Regions from separate parts of the Rhizobium sp. P1_C7 genome, predicted to be linked through region 1. Evidence: predicted binding sites of a transcription regulator. Region 1 holds the regulator's gene; each other region holds the start of a gene.
The links. Region 1 encodes PhoB, which activates phosphate uptake and scavenging genes when phosphate is short. Its sites were predicted from a motif close to TGTCATNNANCTGTCAT; they were not measured.
Positions count from the first base shown of each region.

Region 2: AC1D2R_RS12070 (NAD-glutamate dehydrogenase) is a predicted target of PhoB. The motif match lies at 1,948-1,964, and genes of this name have one in related genera.
Region 3: AC1D2R_RS11150 (DUF2794 domain-containing protein) is a predicted target of PhoB. The motif match lies at 1,951-1,967, and genes of this name have one in related genera.
Region 4: AC1D2R_RS23225 (DUF47 family protein) is a predicted target of PhoB. The motif match lies at 2,776-2,792, and genes of this name have one in related genera.

Region 1 is NZ_JBFUAL010000001.1:469,339-473,532, reverse strand. Features, by position in the region: gene AC1D2R_RS02370 (acetylornithine transaminase) at 1-917, opposite strand, end outside; gene AC1D2R_RS02365 (GcrA family cell cycle regulator) at 1,345-1,878, shown strand; gene phoB (phosphate regulon transcriptional regulator PhoB) at 1,953-2,636, opposite strand; gene phoU (phosphate signaling complex protein PhoU) at 2,673-3,386, opposite strand; gene pstB (phosphate ABC transporter ATP-binding protein PstB) at 3,430-4,194, opposite strand, start outside.
Region 2 is NZ_JBFUAL010000006.1:284,288-288,481, forward strand. Features, by position in the region: gene AC1D2R_RS12055 (lytic murein transglycosylase) at 1-252, shown strand, start outside; gene AC1D2R_RS12060 (carbonic anhydrase) at 308-949, opposite strand; gene pdxY (pyridoxal kinase PdxY) at 1,021-1,896, opposite strand; gene AC1D2R_RS12070 (NAD-glutamate dehydrogenase) at 2,150-4,194, shown strand, end outside.
Region 3 is NZ_JBFUAL010000006.1:94,794-98,987, forward strand. Features, by position in the region: gene AC1D2R_RS11140 (Bax inhibitor-1/YccA family protein) at 119-853, shown strand; gene AC1D2R_RS11145 (N-acetyltransferase family protein) at 963-1,520, shown strand; gene AC1D2R_RS11150 (DUF2794 domain-containing protein) at 1,527-1,928, opposite strand; gene AC1D2R_RS11155 (DUF1223 domain-containing protein) at 2,285-3,022, opposite strand; gene acnA (aconitate hydratase AcnA) at 3,261-4,194, opposite strand, start outside.
Region 4 is NZ_JBFUAL010000017.1:147,545-151,738, reverse strand. Features, by position in the region: gene tnpA (IS66-like element accessory protein TnpA) at 1-43, opposite strand, end outside; tRNA gene AC1D2R_RS23240 (tRNA-Asn) at 589-663, opposite strand; gene AC1D2R_RS23235 (hypothetical protein) at 781-1,077, shown strand; gene AC1D2R_RS23230 (inorganic phosphate transporter) at 1,078-2,082, opposite strand; gene AC1D2R_RS23225 (DUF47 family protein) at 2,082-2,723, opposite strand; gene AC1D2R_RS23220 (BA14K family protein) at 2,927-3,388, shown strand; gene AC1D2R_RS23215 (membrane-anchored protein) at 3,906-4,194, opposite strand, start outside.

The DNA.
Region 1 (4,194 bases):
AGGGAAACGTCATTCACGTGCTGGAGGAAGCCGTCTTCGAGAACGACGTCGAGCACGGCATTTCCGACAGCCATGGCGAGCGGGTTGCCGCCATAAGTCGAACCGTGAGTGCCGGCCTTCATGCCCGAGGCTGCCTCGGCCGTGGCAAGGCAGGCGCCGAGAGGGAAGCCGCCGCCGATACCCTTGGCAACCGCCATGATGTCAGGCGCAATGCCGGACCACTCGTGGGCAAACAGCTTGCCGGTGCGGCCGACGCCGGTCTGGACCTCGTCGAGGACGAGCAGCAGGCCGTTCTCGTCGCAGAGCTGGCGCAACGCCCTCATGAACTCGTTGGTCGCCGGACGGACACCGCCCTCGCCCTGAACGGGCTCGATAAGGATAGCCGCCGTTTCGTTGGTGATGGCCGCACGAACGGCTTCGACATCGCCGAACGGAACCTGATCGAAGCCAGGCGCCTTGGGACCGAAGCCTTCGAGATACTTTTCCTGTCCGCCGGCGGCGATCGTCGCCAGCGTGCGGCCGTGGAACGCGCCTTCGAAGGTGATGATATGGAACCGCTCGGGATGACCCTTCGAATATTGGTAGCGGCGCGCGGTCTTGATCGCGCATTCGAGCGCTTCGGCGCCAGAGTTTGTGAAGAACACCTTTTCCGCGAAGGTTGCACTGGTCAAACGCTTGGCCAGCGTTTCCTGGCCGGCGATCTCATAGATATTGGAGAGGTGCCAGACCTTGTCGGCCTGTTCCTTCAGAGCGCCGACGACATGCGGGTGGCCATGGCCGACGGAGGTCACGGCGACGCCCGCACCGAAATCGAGATATCGTTCGCCAGTTTCGGTAATCAGCCACACGCCCTCTCCTCGCTCGAACCGCAACGGGGCACGAGAGTAGGTATCATAAAGCGGCGCGGCTTCAGCCATGGCGCGATCTCCTGTCATTGGCAAACGAGCAACCGGACTCCGGCTAAGAAGCGGGTCCGAAAAATTAAAAATGCCGCCTTTCGGCGGCGAGCAGCACTATTTACTTTTCGCACTGCGATGTCAACAAAACTGAGCTTTTACTGCATGCGTCAAGCTGCCATTCGGGTCACCCTGACCTATCAACAGCTAATGTTGCAGAAATGACTCTCACGCCCAGCAAGTTGGGGAAAACTTGAGATTCGATTCTTCGGGATTCAACCGACTCTTGTCACGGAGTCGGCCTCACACTAGGTTAAAACTCAATTACTAGACTGCATGCGGCGGAACTAGTCACCAACATCGAGCAAGCGTTTGTTGCTTCGGATGCGTCCGAGGCAGCGGTGAAGGATTCTGCCTACACCAACGCAATTAAGGCGGAGACAGGGGCATGAACTGGACAGACGAGCGCGTTGAAAAACTGAAAAAGCTTTGGGCCGAAGGCCTTAGCGCCAGCCAGATCGCAGCACAGCTTGGCGGAGTCAGCCGCAATGCTGTAATCGGCAAGGTCCATCGGCTGTGCCTGCCGGGCCGCGCCAAGGCTGGCGGCACTGCGGCAACCGCGAGAACACCCAAGCGCGCCACATCGGCGCCGCGCGCTCCGAACTACGCATCCCGGATCGCCACCCGCACCGTCACTCGCCAGCAGGGCGCGACGTTGCTGAAGGAAGACATCGAAATCGATGCGATCGAGGAGGTGAGCTACCGTCCTTCTTCAAATGTCGTCCTGCCGATCTCGCGGCGCCTCGGCCTGACGGAACTGACCGAGCGCACCTGCAAGTGGCCGGTCGGCGATCCACTGAAGGACGATTTCCACTTCTGCGGCTGCGAGTCCCCGGACTCCTCGCCCTACTGCACCTACCACCAGCGCATGGCCTACCAACCGGTCAACGAGCGCCGCAGGGCAGCCAACCGCGTCGCCTGATCCGGAAGCCGGATAAACAAACAGAAACGGGCCTTCGCGGGCCCGTTTTTCGTTTGTTGTGGCACTGAAACAGCTCAGACTTCCATGGAGTACCCGGCACCGCGAACGGTGCGGATGACATCCTGCATATTGGAGAAGTTCAACGCCTTGCGCAGGCGGCCGACGTGGACATCGACGGTGCGTTCGTCCACGTAGATGTCATGGCCCCAGACGCCGTCCAGAAGCTGCGAACGCGAGAAAACGCGACCAGGCGAAGCCATCAGGAATTCCAGAAGGCGGAACTCGGTCGGGCCCAGGCGGACTTCGCGGCTCTTACGATGGACACGGTGCGTTTCGCGGTCGAGTTCGATATCGCCGCATTTCAGCAGAGACGACAGAACCTCGGGCTTTGCGCGGCGCAGCATCGCCTTGACGCGAGCAACGAGCTCCGGTGTCGAGAACGGCTTGACGACGTAATCGTCGGCGCCGGTCGAGAGGCCGCGAACGCGCTCATTCTCCTCGCCGCGGGCCGTCAGCATGATAATCGGCAGACGTTCGGTTTCCGGCCGCTGACGCAGCCGCCGGCAAAGCTCGATGCCAGAAACGCCGGGCAGCATCCAATCGAGGATCAGAAGATCGGGCGTTCGCTCCTGAAGCCTGATCTCGGCCTCATCTCCGCGCAGAATGGTATCGACCTCGAAGCCTTCGGCCTCGAGGTTATAGCGAAGAAGCACGCTGAGCGCCTCTTCGTCTTCAACAACTGCAACTCTTGGGATCATTCGTTTCGGTCTCCTGGGGATGCGGTTCCGGAACGGTTATTCCGTGACAGCACCAACGGTGTTGGCGGTGTCGTCCTTCGGACGTTCGCCTTCCGGCTGGGCGCCGGTCGCCATGTAGTAGATGGTTTCGGCAATGTTGGTGGCGTGGTCGCCGATGCGCTCGATGTTCTTGGCGCAGAAAAGGAGATGCGTGCAGCTGGTGATGTTGCGCGGATCTTCCATCATGTAGGTCAGCATCTCGCGGAAGAGCGAGGTGTACATCGCGTCGATTTCCTCGTCGCGCTCGCGGATCGATTTCGCCTTGTCGGCGGCGCGGCTGGTGTAGACGTCGAGCACTTCCTTGAGCTGGACGAGCGCCAGTTCGGAGAGGTGTTCGAGGCCACGGGCAAGCTTGCGCGGAACGCCGCTGCTCTGAACGGCAATGACGCGCTTGGCCGTGTTCTTTCCAAGATCGCCAACGCGCTCCAGGTCGGCCGCGATACGGATCGAGCCCATGATCTCGCGAAGGTCGGCAGCCATCGGCTGGCGACGGGCGATAGTGATGATCGCCTTGTCCCCGATCTCACGCTCCGCGTGATCGAGGATCACGTCGTCGGAGATGACTTTCTGTGCAAGCGACGTATCGCCGTTGACCAGCGCGCGGACGGCGTCCGACACCATCTGCTCGGCGAGGCCGCCCATTTCCGAAATACGGCGGGACAGGAATTTCAGGTCGTCGTCATAGGCGGAGTAGATATGTGTCGATGCCATAGGGCTTATCCTTGAATGTCCTGAGGGTTTCCGACGCCGGCGATCAACCGAAGCGGCCCATGATATAATCCTGGGTGCGCGGGTCGTCCGGGTTGGTGAACATCTTGTCGGTATCGTTTTCCTCAACGAGGTTGCCGAGGTGGAACATGGCGGTGCGCTGCGAAACGCGGGCCGCCTGCTGCATCGAGTGCGTGACGATGACGATCGTGTAGCTCTCGCGCAGTTCGTGGATGAGTTCCTCGACCTTTGCGGTTGCGATCGGGTCCAGCGCCGAGCAGGGCTCGTCCATCAGAATGACCTCCGGGCTGACTGCGATAGCGCGGGCGATGCACAGACGCTGCTGCTGGCCACCGGACAGGCCGGTTCCCGATTCATGCACGCGGTCCTTCACCTCGTTCCAGAGGCCGGCGCGCTGGAGGCTCTGTTCGACGATCTGGTCCATGTCGGACTTGGCCTTGGCGAGACCGTGAATGCGCGGGCCGTAGGCGACATTTTCGTAGATCGTCTTCGGGAACGGGTTTGGCTTCTGGAACACCATGCCGACGCGGGCGCGCAGTTCGACGACGTCGATATCCGGATCGTAGATATCGTCGCCGTCGAGTGTGATCTTGCCGGTGACGCGGCAATTGTCGATCGTGTCGTTCATGCGGTTCAGGCTGCGCAGGAAGGTGGACTTGCCGCAGCCGGACGGGCCGATGAGAGCCGTCACGGTGTTTTCGCGGATGTTCAGCTTGACGTCGAAAAGCGCGCGCTTGTCGCCGTAGTAAACCGAGACGTCCTGGCCGATCATCTTATACGGAATGGTATT
Region 2 (4,194 bases), on a different contig from region 1:
CAGACGCAGTTTCTGCCCCGCAACGTCGTCCGCTTCGGTGCCGATGGCGATGGTGACGGCCGCGTCGACATGGTTGGCTCACGTGCCGATGCACTCACCTCGACTGCAAATTTCCTCAGGGGTCACGGCTGGCAGCCAGGCGCCGGCTACCAGCCTGGTGAGCCAAACTTTGCGGCCATCGCCGGCTGGAATGCCGCGACTGTGTACCAGCAGGCGATCGCCTACATCGGTCAGCAGATCGACGCGAACTGAGGCGGATAGATGGTTTATGAGAGCGCCGACGGTACCGTCGGCGTTTTTATTTTGCTTAGATCTCGGGGCGGATAAAATCGCGCGTTTCGGCATCCATGACCCAGAGCTCGCCCGTCGATATATCGAACCAGGAACCATGAAGGTGGATCTTGCCGGCGTCTTCCAGCGCCTTGATGTCGGGAAATGTCCTGAGATTATCGATAGAGTTACGAATTGAAACACGCTCGAGTGCCGTCTGCCGCTCGGCTGGCGTCATGACGTCGTTGCTCTGGATCTGTTCCGCCGCCGGCTTGACGAGCGACATCCAGCGGCCAATGAAATCCCCCGGCGACAGGGGCTCGGCATTCGGGTCAAGCGCAGCGCGAATGCCGCCGCACCGCCCGTGTCCCATGACGACGATATCCGAAACCTTCAACACCTGAACGGCAAACTCCAGCGCCGCGGAGGTCGAATGAAAATGTCCATCCGGCTCGTAGGGCGGCACCATGTTGGCAACATTGCGGATAACGAAAAGCTCGCCCGGTCCGGCATCGAAAATAAGCTCGGGCGCCGCACGCGAGTCGGAACAAGCAATGACCAGAGTGCTCGGACTCTGGCCGTTTTCCGCCAGCGTCCTATATCGATCGCGGGCGTCGGCATAGCGACCGCTCATGAAGTTGCGATAACCGTCCAGAAGGGTATTTGGAAAACGCTGCATATTCTTCGATTACAGCGTGAGACGGACAAGATCAACTATCGCACTGCAGAATGGCGCGGCAGAAATGCAGGCTAGTTTCTGCGCCTTTGAGCAGGGTGAATCAGATGGCGCATCTGCACCATCGCCATCGGCGTGGAAAGACTGGATGCGTCGCTGGCCAGCGTCAATTCATCGCTCCCGCGTTTGACCGCGCGCGCAAGCACCTCGTAGACGCTGGCCGTGGCAAGCTGCAGCGCCTTTTCATCTTCCATGCCGGAAAGCAGCCGCGAGAGAAAGAGGGCGGCCAGAAGGTCGCCAAGGCCGTTCGGCGGATTGTCGATGACCCGATGTTCGGCAAGCAATGCGTGGCGCCCGGAAAGATAGAGATTACCGGTGCCGCCGGCCATCCTTGGCACTGCCGAAGTCACCAACATGCGGGATGGGCCAAGTGACAGCGCCGCATCCATGATCGACGCATTGCTGCCGAGCGGCGCTCCCGCAAGCCACGAAAGCTCGTAGCGGTTGGGCGTTGCCAGCGATGCCAGCGGTATCAGATGATCGCGGATCGCCTCGGCCGTCGCCTCCGGAACATAGAGGCCGCCGAGATCACCCATAACGGGATCGCAGACATAAAAGAGTTCAGGATTCTGGTCCCGCAGGGCCGTCACCAGGCGGCCCACGGACCGCGCCTGTGCGGCGTTGCCGAAATAGCCGGAAAGAACGGCCTTCACCTCTCCGATCCATGGCGCGCGGATAAGATCATCGATCGCAGCATCGAAATCAGCTTCGGCGAAGGTTAGCCGGGTCGAGCGGCCGTGCCCGGGATGCCAAGGCAACACGATCGTGGGCAACGCCCAAACCTGATGCCCGAGGGTCTCCAGTGCAAAGACCGCCGCGCGGTTTCCAACCGAACCACGCACCACATGGCTCGATATGACGATCACTGTCCCTGCTGCGTTCTGCTGCATCATGTTCCAATCCAATTGTATCCTGCGTTGATCCTCCTTTTACAGCTCGGCTGTCAACTGTCCTTCACGAGGGCATCCGCAGAGTTCCAGCGAGAACAAGCGGTGGTGTGGGACGGCACCTGAATTTTTCAAATTCGATGCCAGACCGCGCAAAAACGCACGAAAACTATCTTCAGCGACCTTCTTTTAGCGATTTTTATGCCGAATCTTCTGCTAACCTGCCCAAAAGCAAGCGAATGAGGGAACATCTCCAATGGCTGCCCGAAATAATCCGAGACGGGAAAAACAGATCGAAAGTGCGAGCAAGATTGCGGCCGCGACCGGAGAAGGCTACCTTGATCCGGAAATCCTTTTCGGGCGCGCCAGCGGCGACGATCTGGAACTCTATACGCCGGAAATGCTTGCACTTTCGGCTGTCCATTGCGCGCATGAGCTTGCAGCCTGGACCGGCAAGACGCCGCGCGTCAGCATAGAGACCGTCGCCAATGTCGAGCCGAATGGCGTATCGGTCTCGATCCTCTCCGTGACCGACCACAATATGCCTTTCCTCTATGAGTCCGTCATGGGCGAGGTCACCAGCAGCTATCGCGACCTCTATATGGCAGTTCACCCGATCCTCGTGATGACGGGGGGGAGGGCACCTGAGCTTTACACCGCGGATCTGCCGAGCGAACCGGTAAACCGGGTCAGCCACATCCAGCTGCATCTGGCACCGCTGACGGCAGCGCAGTCGGCCGACCTCATCAAGCGCGTCGGCATCGTTCTCGAACATGTGCGGCTGGCGGTTTCCGATTGGGGGCCGATGCTCGAAAAGCTCGGAACCGCGATCGACGAGCTATCTTTCCGCAACGCCGGACGCCGAAAGGCGGAACGGGACGAGGCGATCGCCTTTTTGACCTGGCTTCGCGACGCCAATTTTACATTTCTCGGAATGCGTGAATATGTTTACTCAGGCAAGGGCTCGACCGCCAAGGTCGAGCGCGACAAGGGCGCGGGCCTCGGCATCCTCTCCAACCCGGATGTGCTGGTTCTCCGCACCGGCAGGGATGCAGTCACGACGACGCCGGAAATCCTGGCCTTCCTCGATGGTCCAGACTTCCTTATCGTCACCAAAGCCAACGTCAAGTCGGTGGTCCATCGGCGCGCCTACATGGACTACGTCGGAGTGAAGCGCTTCGACGCTGGTGGCAACGTGACCGGTGAACTGCGTATCGTCGGTCTCTTTACCTCGACCGCGTATACTTCATTGGCCAGCGACGTCCCTCTGCTTCGCTCGAAGATCGAAAAGGTCAAGGAGCATTTCGGCTTCGATCCCATGAGCCATTCCGGCCGCATGCTGGACAATACGCTTGAATCCTACCCACGAGATGATCTCTTTCAAATCGACACGACATTGTTGGCTAGTTTCGCCGAGCAGATCAATGATCTCACCGACAGGCCTCGCGTACGGGTTCTGCCCCGTATCGATCACTTCGATCGGTTCGTATCCGTTATCGTCTACGTCCCGCGCGAGGAGTACGACTCCATCGTGCGTGAGAAGATCGGCACCTATCTTAAGACGATCTATGATGGCCGCGTGTCGGCCTACTACCCCGCGTTCCCGGAAGGCAGCGTAGCACGCGTCCACTTCATTATCGGTCGCTCTGGAGGCAAGACACCGCGTGTGCCCCAGGCAAGGCTGGAAGAGGCGATCCGCGCCATCACCGCGCGGTGGGACGACCGCTTCGAAGCACTCGCCGGACCAAAGGCGCCGCTCATCCGCGTCAGTCACGCCTTTCAGGATCTTTTCTCTCCCGACGAGACCTTTGGCGATCTCGATGACATTTCGGCGTGCGCCGCCGGGGAGCAGATCCGCATCGCATTCTATACGCGCAGCAAGGACGATCGCCAGCTGCTCTGCCTGAAGATCTTCCACGCTGCCGACCAGCTTGCACTCTCCCGCCGCGTGCCGCTGCTGGAGAATCTCGGCTTCAACGTCATCAGCGAAGGAACCTTCGACATCGATGTGACGCTCGCCGACGGCTCCGAAAAGCTGGTGGTTTTGCACGATATGGAGCTTGAGGCGCGGGGTGACGGCGAGGTCGATCTCGAACGCCACGCCGCCGCCCTGGAAGAAGCCTTCCTGTCGGCTTTCAGCGGGGTCATCGACAACGATAATTTCAACCGCCTGATCGTTTCAGCGGGCCTTTCAGCCCGTGAGGCAAGCGTCCTACGCGCCTATGCCCGTTACCTCAGGCAGGCAGGCATCGCTTACTCGCAAGATTACATCGCAACCACTCTGGACAAGTATCCCGCGAT
Region 3 (4,194 bases), on a different contig from region 1:
GCTCTTGTTTGCAAAGGGCGAAAGGCTCATATTGTCTGCAGGCATGCTGGAGCTCCGCAGCGGCGCCCGGGTCGAAAACCCGACACCGTGTTCACATCGGAGCTGTCAAGAGGAAACTATGGCTGACCTACGTAACTACCAAGGCCGCGTGCAAACGCAAACCGGCGAGATAATCGATCAGGGCCTCCGCTCGTATATGCTCAAGGTCTACAACCTTATGGCATTGGGCCTGGTGATCACCGGCTTGGCCGCCTACTTCGCCTTCACATTCGCCGTCTCCGACGGCCAACTGACCGCCTTTGGCACCGCCATCTATACCAGCCCGCTCAAGTGGGTGGTAATCCTTGCTCCGCTCGCAATGGTCTTTTTCCTGAGCTTCCGGATCAATAGCATGAGCGTGTCCGCCGCGCAGATGACCTTCTGGGTCTATGCGGCGCTTGTTGGTCTATCGCTGTCGTCGCTGTTCCTGATCTACACGGGTCAGAGCGTCGTGCAGACCTTCTTCGTAACGGCAGCAGCCTTCGGCGGACTGTCGCTCTATGGCTATACGACCAAGCGGGATCTCTCCGCCATGGGCTCCTTCCTGATCATGGGTCTGTTCGGCCTGATCATCGCTTCGATCGTCAACATCTTCCTGGCGTCATCTGCCATGCAGTTTGCGATCTCGGCGATCGGCGTGCTGATTTTTGCAGGTCTTACCGCCTACGATACGCAGCGTATCAAGGAGATGTATTACGTCGCTGACGACGCGACCGTGGCTGGCCGCAAGGCGATCATGGGTGCGCTGACGCTCTATCTCGACTTCATCAACCTCTTCATGTTCCTTCTGCAGTTCATGGGTGACCGCAAGTAAGCGAACGGGTTACTGGAAAAGGCGGCTTCGGCCGCCTTTTTTGTTGCGCGGTTTTTCAGGGAGTGATTTGTGAACCATCGATCGTTCCTCTCATGGCCGGCCTGTTCGAATGCCCATTTCCCTTCGCGACGCCTCCTCCTCGGACGTCGATGCCATCACCGAAATCTACCGCGAATCCGTTCTGAACGGAGTTGCAAGCTACGAAATTACGCCGCCCGTCCGAACTGAAATGGCAAAGCGGTTTTCCGCTGTGATCGATCAGGGCTATCCCTACATCGCCGCAGTCGACGTGGATGGCATGCTGCTGGGTTATGCATATGCGTCGGCCTTCCGCGCGCGCCCCGCCTACCGCTGGATGGTCGAAGACTCGATCTATATGGCGCCGGAAGCGCGTGGGAGAGGCATCGGCAAGCTGCTGCTGGCGGAGCTCGTGGCACGTTGCACGACGCTCGGTTTCCGCCAGATGGTGGCTGTCGTGGGTGGGGCCCATCCGGCGTCGATCGCGCTGCACGCCGCACTGGGTTTCGAGGAGACAGGACGCCTCAAAGGCACCGGCTACAAGCACGGCCGCTGGCTGGATACGATGATGATGCAGCGCTCGCTCGGCGACGGAACGGCGACGGATCCAGACCTGTCGGTCTATCCGGGCACCTTGTTCAAGGGTTGATCGCGTTCACGTCTCGATCAGCTTCAGCGACTTGCTGAATATTTTGAGAACCTGCTGCAGCTCGTGTCCGCGCTTTAGAATGACTCCATGGGTGTTGACCACGGAATAGGCGCCCTGCTTGGCAGCAAGCTTGGGGTTTTTCTCTATGCGGAAGAGCGGCATTTCGCCGGAGCGCTTGAAAACGGAGAAGACGGCCCGGTCCTTCAGATGATCGATTGCGTAGTCCCGCCACTCGCCGTCGCCGACCATGCGGCCATATATCCAGAGGATGGCATCTAGCTCGCGCCTGTGAAAGGTAACCGGAAGCGGATCCTTGCTTTGCTTGTATTCCTTGAGATCCACGACAATGGACGAACTGCTGTTGGCGGACCGGCTTTCGCCATGCCGCAAATCCGGCTGATCTGTCATCAGTCTCCCAGCGCCTCCATTCGTGACAGGAGAATGATAGTTTGCCTTAGCGTTTACAAATTGCAAGCGGGCGATCGGTCACATTAATCATAGTCTGTGCAATCTCCCGCGCGCCGCATTTCAGTCAAAACAGCGCCTCATTTGCAAGGGAAATTCCCCTCGATCGCGCCGCGGACCGAATCGCAAACCGCCGATCTACTGATATTGCGTGCAATCCTTCGCGACTGGAGGAGTATGCGAAAGTTTGGCGCCAGCGCGCCAAAGGGCCCGGCTGGACGTATCGACCTTAACCCCAGCCCCGAATACGATCAGCCGGGCCGCCCCGTTTTTGCACCTGCCGAAGCAGATGAAACCCATCAGATATTCTTGCCTGCCATGACGACCGTCGCGCCGAGTATGGCCGATGGCGTACCATCCTCGGTGGAGGACTGGAGCAGAATCGCACACCCCTCAAGATCCGGCTTCTGCAGGACATTGGCAGGCAGCGTCAAGCTCGTTTCCTTACCGTCCCACATGCCAACGGTTTCAACATCGGCAACGCTGTTGAGATAAGCGATCTTCTGGCCGCTGTTTTCGCCCTTCTCGACGTCGATCACTTTTTCGCGGTTGAAATAGACCATGACAACGTTGGCTTTGCCCGGCCCGGCGCCGATCTTGACCTCGAGTTCATCGCCATTGACCTTCGCGGCAATCGGCACCGTCAGCCCCTTGCCCTCGGTAAGATATCCGTCGATCTTGTTGGTGATGCCGCCAAGGTCCGCGCCCGCCACATGATCTCGGCCGTTGACGACCACCTGCGGCGTGTAGACGTTGCCGCGTCCCATTGTCCGCGCATAGCCATACTGCCGCTCGGTGTTTTCCTTTGAGCTCAGCGTGTCGGCCCAGCCGAGATAGTTCCAGTAGTCAACATGATAGGCGAGAGCAATGACGTCTCCGCGCTCGACAAGCTTGCGAAAAGCCGCATCGGCGGGCGGACAGGAGGAGCAGCCCTGCGACGTGAAGAGTTCGACCACACCTTTCGGCGCCTCCTGGGCAAGCGACGGGCCTGCGAGAGCCATACCTGCAACCAGTGAAATCAAAAACCGCGGGAACATTCACCTTCACCTTTTTCTTCAGCGCCGGCAGCCAACGAGAGGGCCGCCGATACCGATCAATGAACGTAGAGATAGTCTTTCCCCGGCCAAACGAAAAGTCACGAACGGGTGAGACCCAAGCGTCTGAAAGCACCGACGAAACACATCGTCGTGAGCCGCGCGACCAGTGCCTCCCGGCCAAACAAAAACCGCCGGAGATTTCTCTCCGACGGTCACTATCAGTGCAGTCTGTTAACAATCAGGCTGCGAGGTCGCGCAGAACCGTCTGCAGGATGCCGCCGTTGTTGAGGTAGACAACCTCGTCGAGCGTATCGACGCGCGACAGCAGCGGAACGTCCTTCACGGTGCCGTCGCCGTAGGTGATCTTGGCGATCTTCTTCTCGCGCGGCTTGATGTCTTCCAGGCCCTCGATGGTGACGAGTTCGTCGCCCTTGAGGCCGAGCGTTGCCCAAGTCGTACCCTCTTCGAAGACGAAGGGAATGATACCCATGCCGACCAGGTTCGAGCGGTGGATACGCTCGAAGGACTGGGCGATGACGGCCTTGACGCCGAGAAGGTTGGTGCCCTTCGCGGCCCAGTCGCGGGAAGAACCGTTGCCGTATTCGACACCCGCGAAGATGACGAGCGGCACGCCCTCGGCCTTGTACTGCATGGCGGCGTCGTAGATCGATTCCTCTTCCTTCGACGGGTAGTGGATGGTGTAACCACCTTCCTTGCCGTTCGGGCCGAGCATGTGGTTGCGGATGCGGATGTTGGCGAAGGTGCCGCGCATCATGACTTCATGGTTGCCGCGGCGCGTGCCGTACTGGTTGAAGTCAGCAACGCCGACATTGTGTTCGAGCAGGTACGCACCGGCAGGAGACGCCGCCTTGATCGAGCCGGCTGGAGAGATGTGGTCGGTGGTGATCTTGTCGCCGAAGAGGCCGAGAACGCGGGCACCCTTGATGTCGGAAACACCCGAACCCGTCTTGCCCATGCCGACGAAATACGGCGGGTTCTGGACGTAGGTCGAATTGTCGTCCCAGGCATAGGTCTGACCCGGAGGCACCTGAACAGCCTGCCAGTTCTCGTCGCCCTTGAACACGTCGGCGTACTTCGATTCGTAAAGTTCGCGGGTGACGTATTTCAGGATGAATTCCTGAACTTCCTTGGAGGTCGGCCAGATGTCCTTC
Region 4 (4,194 bases), on a different contig from region 1:
GCCGACGTCGCTCACGCCCGGTCAATAAAATTGCCTGTGCCATCAGTCCTCAATGCGCTCTTAAGCCCACTCTTAAGAGCGCAAACTCACAACATCACAACAATTCCGCAAGGTGGCCCCCGCCGAAGGCATACGGAAAACCCTCGCTTCCACTAACAGCCGGTTATGTTCCGACGCTGCAAACTAGACAGAGGACGCTCCGCGACGCATCAGGTCCGGTGGTAACCAACCCGCGTATCAGAGCATGATCAACCGTCGTTTTTTGACCGTGCCTCCTGCTTTCCGCAGGATGCATCGACACGAAACGCCCTGACAACAGTGCGACGATTTTTCTATTCCTGCATCTTGTAAGGGCGAACATGAGAGTGGACTAGGGCCAGCCCATCAATATTTGCGATCCTCGATCGGCACGCGGTGATATCAGCGGCAGATGCCGTCAGCCGGCTCTCCACCTGCAGCGGGCCGAAATGTAGCCAAAATCGCAGAGCAGCAAACGAGGCGCGCGATCGAAGTCCAATCGGTGCGCCTAAGTTTTTCTATTGCAGAAATGAAAAGAGGGTCGCGCTAGTGGCGCAACCCTCTCGAATTTGGCTCCCCGGGCCGGATTCGAACCGGCGACCTGTCGATTAACAGTCGAATGCTCTACCGCTGAGCTACCAGGGATCACCGCTCGCCGCGGTGTGAGTGGGCTAATACAAATGCTTGCTCGATTTGCCAAGCGGTTTTTTCAAAAAAATGACATCCGCTTGCATTCAGCCTGTTTATCCCCATCTCCTGTGGATGACTGACACGCATGATACCACCGGGAAACCAGGCGCCAAGCGTTTTGGCATCGATCATTCGACTGGCCACATCGTCATGGGGTCGACGCGCATCCCGTTGCCGCGATCGCGCGTGGCCCGCCTGTCGATTGGCGGGCTGCTTGTGTTCGGCGGCTTGTTGGGTTTTTTGCCGATTCTGGGATTCTGGATGGTTCCGCTCGGCATATTGGTCCTGTCGCACGACCTGCACATCGCGCGCCGCATAAGACGACGATTTTCCGTGTGGTGGCAGAGGAGGCGGAAGCCCGCCTCCTGATCAGGCGAAAAAGCCTGCGACCCAATAGACCGTCGCGGCAATCAGCGCTGCCGCCGGCAGGGTGACCACCCAGGCGACGACGATGTTGCCTGCTAGTCCCCATCGCACCGCCGACACCCGCCGTGCGGCCCCGACGCCAATGATCGCGCCGGTGATGGTGTGAGTGGTCGAGACCGGGATGCCAAGCCAGGTCGCGCCGAAGAGCGTCAGCGCGCCTCCCGTTTCCGCACAAAAGCCCTGCATCGGATTGAGTCGGGTGATCTTCGATCCCATTGTATGGACGATACGCCAGCCGCCGAACAGCGTACCAAGCGCCATCGCCGACTGGCAGGACAAAACGACCCACAGCGGAACATGGAAACTGCCGCCAAGATAGCCCTGCGAATAGAGTAGAATGGCGATGATCCCCATCGTCTTCTGCGCGTCGTTGCCGCCGTGACCGAGCGAATAGAGCGATGCGGACACGAACTGCAGGATGCGGAACGTGCGGTCCACCGCAAACGGCGTCTGCCGAAAGAAGATCCAGGAAACGATGAGCACGAGAAAGAGCGCCAGCAGGAAGCCGATCATCGGTGACATGACGATTGCACCGGCCGTCTTCAACAGGCCGCTCCAGACGATTGAGCTGAAGCCGACCTTTGCAAGTCCCGCGCCGACAAGACCGCCCACAAGCGCATGCGAGGAACTGGACGGAATGCCGAAGAGCCAAGTGACGATATTCCAGACGATTGCGCCCATCAGCGCAGCGAAAATGACAAGGGGCGAAACGATGTCGGGATCGATGATACCCGTGCCGAGTGTCTCGGCCACATGCAGGCCGAAAAACAGAAAGGCAATGAAGTTGAAAAAAGCCGCCCACACGACCGCATATTGCGGGCGAAGGACGCGGGTCGAAACAATCGTCGCGATTGAGTTCGCCGCATCGTGAAGACCGTTCAGGAAGTCGAAGAACAACGCGATCGCGATCAGTCCAGCGAGCAGAGGGAAGGCGAGGGTGGCGTCCATCAAACGTTCTCGATCACGATGCCGCTGATCTCGTTGGCGACGTCCTCGAAGCGGTCGACGACCTTCTCCAGTTCGCCGTAGATTTCGCTGCCAATGAGATAGGCCATCGCATTCGACGCGCCATGGCGAAGGAAGAGCTCCTTCAAACCGCGGTCGTGCAGCTCATCCGAACGCCCTTCGACGCGCGTGACCTCTTCGGCGATCGCCGTAAGCCTGGGAGCGTTGGTGTTGATGCGCTCGAGTAGCGGGATCGCTTCCGCGACCAGATTTGCTGCATGAACGATGGCCACGCCCATTTCCTGCATCAGGGGATCGAATTCCCTCTGCTCGAACAGGCGGATCGTCTTGACCGTCTTGTGCATCATGTCGATGGCGTCATCCATCGACTGGATCAGGTCCTTGATGTCGACGCGGTCGAACGGCGTGATGAAGCTGCGCCGAACGGCCAGCAGGACCTCGCGGGTTATATCGTCCGCCTCGTGCTCAAGTGCGACGATGCGCTCGCAATGACGCTCCGCATCCTTGCCCGCAAGCAGCTCGTTCAGAGCTTCGGCGGCACCGACGATGGTCCTTGAATGCTGCGCGAAGAGGTCGAAGAACCGGTCTTCCCTTGGCAGAAGTTTGCGAAACCAGCTGAGCATGCCATCCATCCATTTAATAATCTTTAATTGCCCCTCATAAAATAGCGGCCCGTGCAATAAAAGTGTCACAATCGGACTTGGCCGATTCTTTTTCTGTTTATTGTCCGTGGTGGTCCCCAATTGGATGGAACATGCGCGTTTGCGCTGCGTTAGATTTATATGTCTATGCGTAACAGATTGGGCTTGCCTCGAAAGGTACGACAATGAAAAGACTGGCAACCATCGTTTTGGCTTGTGCAACTGTTCTCTCGAGTTTCTCGACGTCTTTTGCTGAAAACTCAAGTGATCCGCATTCAGCTCAGGGCCGTGGAAGCTTTGGCGACTCGGGTGCGAACAACAACCGGTACAGCGGATGCAATATCTATCGCTGCGGTGGCGGTCGCTACCGCTACGGTGAGCACAGATACCACAACAACAATCGATACTACCGCGATGGCTACGATGATGGTGGATATTACCGGCACGATGACAACGGAGCAGGTGCTGCAATCGGTGGCCTCGCGATCGGTGCGATCATTGGGGGCATCATCGCCTCGCAGCCACGTGCTCGATCCTACGGCAGCTCTCACGTCGATTGGTGCTACAGCCGTTATCGCTCATACCGCGCATCCGACAACACCTTTCAGCCAAACTACGGCTCGCGCCGCCAGTGCGTTTCTCCGTAATGGAGACGCGGAGTTGATGAGGCGATAGAAGACCGGGTCAAATGATCGATCAATTGATCAATTGCCTCCACCCGCTGTAACGGGTGGTTGATTTTTTCTGCGATATCGCAGACGCTATGGGGACGGGGCGGTAGCCTGGACGGCTGTATCGGCGCGTTTCGGGTTCAGTAGCGGGGTTGCCTTTTCCCTGCGCCATTCTTCGAGTCTTGGATTTCTACATCGACGCGAAAGCAGCCCGCAGGGCATTCGTCGATGCTGCTCACGCCGCAGGGATGCATGTGCTGCCCGATGGTAGGGAAGAATTGTAGACGGCAGGCTAACTGCACCCATGACTCAGGTCCAAGCACGCAAACCACGCGACCCAGCGCAGCCGCATCTCCCATTTGATCGTGAGCGCGACGAACAGCCCACCTTTTCTTTTGTGATTGAGGCCGCGAGATACGCTCCCTCATCGATAGGAGCGAAACGGAATGGTTGGAGAGTTGGAGATCGCGCTTCTCAGGTTCTTTGAACAACTCTACCGGATCGAAAGGCACTTTACGTTGCCGTCGTATTTTTCGTCATTGCGTGAAGCTGGCCGCCTCATCCGTGGTGAGCTAAGGCTTTCCTGCCACAGGGGAATCCCTGTTTCGATAGAAACGATCGGGTCTGAAGTGAAGATTGGACTGCCCGCCGCGACCAATCGCTCTAAAATCATTCGGTCCATCTGAACGTGCAGCCGGGCCAATCCTGAGCTGTTATAAACATGTCCAGATGAATTCGGATTGATGCCGGTGATGATGACCGCTGGGGCGCCGTGAAAAAGG